One region of the Psychrobacillus sp. FSL K6-4046 genome, then DNA from elsewhere that is predicted to be linked to it. Evidence: riboswitches for the same ligand, from Rfam matches in the RefSeq annotation. Region 1 holds a riboswitch; the other holds the start of a gene.
What was found. Region 1 has a riboswitch for preQ1 ahead of MKY09_RS15590 (QueT transporter family protein). Riboswitches for the same ligand answer to the same signal wherever they lie in the genome.
Positions count from the first base shown of each region.

Region 2: linked by a shared signal. The riboswitch ahead of queF (preQ(1) synthase) and the one ahead of MKY09_RS15590 (QueT transporter family protein) in region 1 are both predicted to bind preQ1.

Region 1 covers NZ_CP152020.1:3,163,450-3,165,923, reverse strand. The annotation lists gene MKY09_RS15595 (ring-cleaving dioxygenase) at 1-415, shown strand, start outside; gene MKY09_RS15590 (QueT transporter family protein) at 450-962, opposite strand; PreQ1 riboswitch class I at 969-1,013, opposite strand; gene MKY09_RS15585 (polysaccharide deacetylase family protein) at 1,151-1,960, opposite strand; gene MKY09_RS15580 (NUDIX domain-containing protein) at 2,073-2,474, shown strand, end outside.
Region 2 covers NZ_CP152020.1:3,841,873-3,844,346, reverse strand. The annotation lists gene MKY09_RS19005 (methyl-accepting chemotaxis protein) at 1-979, opposite strand, end outside; PreQ1 riboswitch class I at 1,290-1,336, shown strand; gene queF (preQ(1) synthase) at 1,461-1,961, shown strand; gene queC (7-cyano-7-deazaguanine synthase QueC) at 2,141-2,474, shown strand, end outside.

The sequences.
Region 1 (2,474 bases):
AGATTTTCACTTGTTTGAGGTTGGAGAAGGTGGAAACGGAGCACAGGTGATTGTAGAAAAGAATGTTGTTCTTCCACCTGGTCGTCAAGGCTTCGGAACAGTGCATCATGCGGCATTCCGCGTAGAAGACAGAGCGGTTTTAGATGAGTGGACAGAGCGAATGGAAAGCTTTGGATTCAATACATCGGGATTCGTAGATCGCTTTTTCTTCCAATCCCTATATGCGAGAGTGGCAAATGGAATATTATTTGAGTTTGCGACTGACGGTCCTGGATTCATGGGTGACGAGCCCTATGAAACTTTAGGAGAAAAGCTTTCCTTGCCACCATTTTTAGAGTCGAAACGTGCTCAAATCGAAGGCTTAGTGAGACCTATAGATACAGTAAGAAGCACGATTGAGTTTGTAAAGGAATAAAGTAAGAGCCCTCCATAATGGAGGGCTCTACTTTTTATATGAGTTCCTTAAATTTTAAGCGTTTATTTAAGGCAAGCATTAATGGAATACCTACTGCCATAACTACAAATTCACCTAAAGCGACTGTATACCAAGTGTAATAAAAAGGATTAGCAATATCGAAATCAAAATATAGTTCAATATTGAATGCAAGATGCAGCTCGATTGCGATGATAAACATAGTAAATGTAAATAAAATGGTGTTTAAAATCATATGCCATAGCTTATTTTTTACAAATTTCCCTATGAGTATACTAATAGATAAAGTGATGATGGAATGACCTACACCAAAGGTTAAATCGTAAAGCCCCAAAGTGGAAAACAGGTTGGTAATAAATACTCCAATCACAATACCAAAGAAATACTTTTTGTTAAATACTATTAGGTGATTAAACATCTCGGATATCCGAAACTGAAAAGCACCGAATGCAAAGGGTGCCACTAGCATAGATACAGCCACATATAAAGCTGCAATAATCCCGCTCGTAGCCATCGTTTTTATGTTCATATTCATTTCTCCTTAGTTTTTTACCGTGGGAGGTTCTCGAACCACGTTAATTTATCGAACAATCCATAATAATAGGCTAATAGAGGTAGGATGTCAAGAAGTTCCAACATAAAGGTAATTTAAAGATTAGCATGGGAAATAAAAAAAACCAGGAATAGGCTGGGACCACTCATGGTTTAAGTTGTCTTTTATAATGATTTGTCACGAAGGAAATTTTGAACTATATGCTTTTCTTCTTCATATGTTTTAAGTGTGTAGCCTTCCTCTTGTAGCCATTCAATAATAAGAGGGAGTGCCTTAGTAGTTTGGCTTCTATCATGAAGGAGTATAATAATGTCTTTGTCACCCGATTTGTACGCTTTCTCTGTTTCCAACTGAACGTTTTTAACAATTTCTTTATACTGCTTATCAGTGTATCTCCAGTCGTTAGAGTCCACATCCCAATCCCAAAGCTTATAGTTTTGTTTTATAAGTTTATCCTGCATGGCTGTTGTTACATGTGGCTTGCTTCCGTAAGGTACACGAATCAGCCTTGGATTGTGCCCCGTCATCTGCTCAATCAGGCTAACCCCGCTATTAATTTCTTGTATAAAGGCTTCTGCGTTTTTGTAAACCTTAGTCTTGTCATGCGTCATGCTATGAGTCCCAATATAATGCCCATTTTTTGCTACAGCTTTCACAATGGATTCATGTTCCTTCATATGCTTTCCTAAAAAAAAGAATGTGCCACTAACCTCGTATTGCTTAAGGGTTTGAAGGTTAATAGTTGTAAACTTATTTGGCCCATCATCAAAGGTTAAGTAAACGTTAGCTTTCTTTGGTGAGGGTGGGACGGGAGGACGGCTATCTTCTATTTTCATATTTAATAATCTGTTAATATGTTTTTCTACAACTGTATGATCCACAGATGAATTGCTTTCAGTGGCGAGACTAACCGATGGAAATGGTAGAATAAAAACTAGTAATGTCAGACTGAAGGATAATAGAAGCTTTATCATATTGGAATCACCTATTTTCTTTCTACGAGTTTTATATGACTGCAATATTTAAATATATTCAACTCAAACACCATATAGAATAAAAAATGATTATTTTAAAAGGGGTCTTCACATGGAAATGCTGAAAACGTTCGACCATAGAGGAAATGTTACGGGAGTGGCTACTCGTGAGGAAATACATAGGTTAGGACTTTGGCATGAAACCTTTCATTGCTGGATTGTCTGTAGAGAAGAAGGAGTGGATTACATCTATCTCCAGCTAAGGAGTGATAAGAAAAAAGATTACCCAAGCTTATTGGATATTACGGCAGCTGGTCATCTGTTATCAATAGAATCAGTAGAAGACGGGGTAAGAGAGGTAGAAGAGGAACTAGGGATCGAAGTGGCTTTTAGGGAGCTGGAGTCCTTAGGGGTAATAGGCTACACGATTATCTCAGAGGAGTTAATCGATAAGGAGTTTGCTCATAACTTTGTTTATAAAGCTACTCCCACATGGGATGCATTTACATTACAA
Region 2 (2,474 bases), 680 kb from region 1:
CCAAGGTTTTTTGATCCGTTGCTTCTGTTAAGACTTTTTGTTTTGTCACTCCCTCAGCAATTTCCACAATTTCTTTGCTTATTTTTTCACCAGTTACACTAGTTTCATCTGAGATTAAACTAAGTTGATGGGAAGAATCACTAAGGTGTTCTACTGTATTTCTGACGGTTGATATTAACTGTTTCGTTTGTTGAGTCATTAAATTAAAATCCTTCGATAATTCCCCTAATTCATCATTTGCAAATGATTTAATATTTACTGTTAAATCGCCTTCAGCTACCTTTTTAACACTATTTCTTAATGTTTGAATCGGACGATTGATAGAACGAATAACTAATAGACCTAGTAACGAACTAACTATTAAACAAAGTAAGATTACAATGCATGTAACTGTAAAGAGAAGAGAATACTTTTCTTTTACTTCTTTTAACATGATTTCGTTATTATCGAAATATAAATCACCAATTACATCTAAGGATTCTTCTGCTGCATCAAATTTTATATATCCTTCATTTTGAGATAACAACATACCTTGTTCACGGTCGGAAGGATTGGAAGAGGATAGTAACTGAACAACTTCATTCGAGATTGTAAAGTATTCTTCTTTCATATCTTCATGCGCTTGCGCTAGTTTTTTTTCGTTTGGTAGATTAATAATATTTGAGTAATACTCTGAAAATCTTTCTTCAATATCTACCTTTTGACCATTATATTCTTCTAATTGATCTTTAAAAGCACTAGTACTTGGTTCATATAAATAGAGATTTTTTTCAGCTATATACATTTGATGAAAGTCGATTCCAACTGTTCGCAATAAATTCAAATTTTTAGACCTACTCTCCAAGCTCTCTTCTAACGAAGATTGGACATTTTGTAGATTAAATAAACCCATTAAACCTAGTAGAATATTGGTTGCAACTACTATAGTAATTATAGTAGAGATTTTGGTTTTAATAGACATTTTAAAACTTCTTATCATAATGAGGAGCCCCTTTTTAATTTTTATCCTTCGGCAAATCGTCGTTATTTAACTTATAGATGACTTTTATCCTTGTTAAAGTCCTATAAAATGGTCATTGCTATAACTTTTGTATTACCTTTCATTCACAAAAAGTAATTCTACCATAATAATTGATTTTAGAAAATAAAAGATTACCAATTTTTTCATTGAAGGGGCTAAACTATTATGAAACCTTCAATAGTAAGGAACAGAGTAATACATTAATAATTCAATTTGACATTTATCACCATGTATTATATTATTTTTTTAGATAAATACCTGAAATTTTTCAGGAGAGGTTCATAGCAGATACCCTCTATAAAAAACTATGGATACATGACGATCACGCCATGTCCATAACTGGACATGGCTTTTTTGTTTTAATCCTGTAAAGTTTTATAGAAAATGTTGCAGCCTCTCCTTGAAAAGATTTGATATTACTTTTCAAGGGGGTTTTTTTATGTCTGGCCGAAAGTCAGCTGAAGGATTAGAAGATTTGACCTTATTAGGAAATCAAAAAGTGCAATATGCATTTAACTATGCGCCTGAAGTATTAGAATCAGTAGACAATCTCCATTCTAATCGAGATTATTTTGTGAAGTTTAATTGTCCAGAGTTTACGAGTCTATGTCCAATAACGCAACAACCTGATTTTGCCACTATGTATATTTCATACATCCCGGATAAAAAAATAGTGGAAAGTAAATCGCTGAAGCTATATTTATTTAGCTTTAGAAACCATGGTGATTTCCACGAGGACTGTGTGAACATTATTATGAATGATTTAATCAAACTGCTAGACCCTAGATATATTGAGGTTTGGGGGAAATTTACACCACGTGGTGGTATCTCTATTGATCCTTGGTGCAACTATGGACGACCAGGGACAAAATATGAGGAAATCGCTAGCTATCGTTTAATGAATCATGATCTTAATCCAGAAAATATTGATAATCGATAAATAGAATTGAATAATAGGAACTAGGAACTTCTTACTCCAAGACGATTACTATAAATGAAAATTAATTAAATAGATCCTTGTTAGCAAGGAAGAGGTTATTAGCGACCCTCTTAAAAAAACTAAGATGAAAACAGCACTTCTCTTAGCGTGCTGTTTTTCGTCGTGAAGGAGATTTACACATGAAACAAGGAAAAGCACTTATTGTATTTAGTGGAGGGCAAGATAGTACGACTTGTTTGTTCTGGGCGATAGAAAATTTTGCAGAGGTGGTGGCCGTGACCTTTGATTACGGTCAAAGGCATCGCCTGGAGATGGACTGTGCAAAAGAAATAGCAAAAGAGCTTGGCATCGAACATCATGTGCTCGATATGTCATTACTAAATCAGCTTGCAGCTAATGCATTGACACGCGAGGAGATCAAAATTGAAGAAGGGGATAAAGGTGAGCTACCTTCAACATTTGTTCCCGGAAGAAATCTGCTTTTTCTTTCATTTGCTGGTGTCTTAGCTAGTC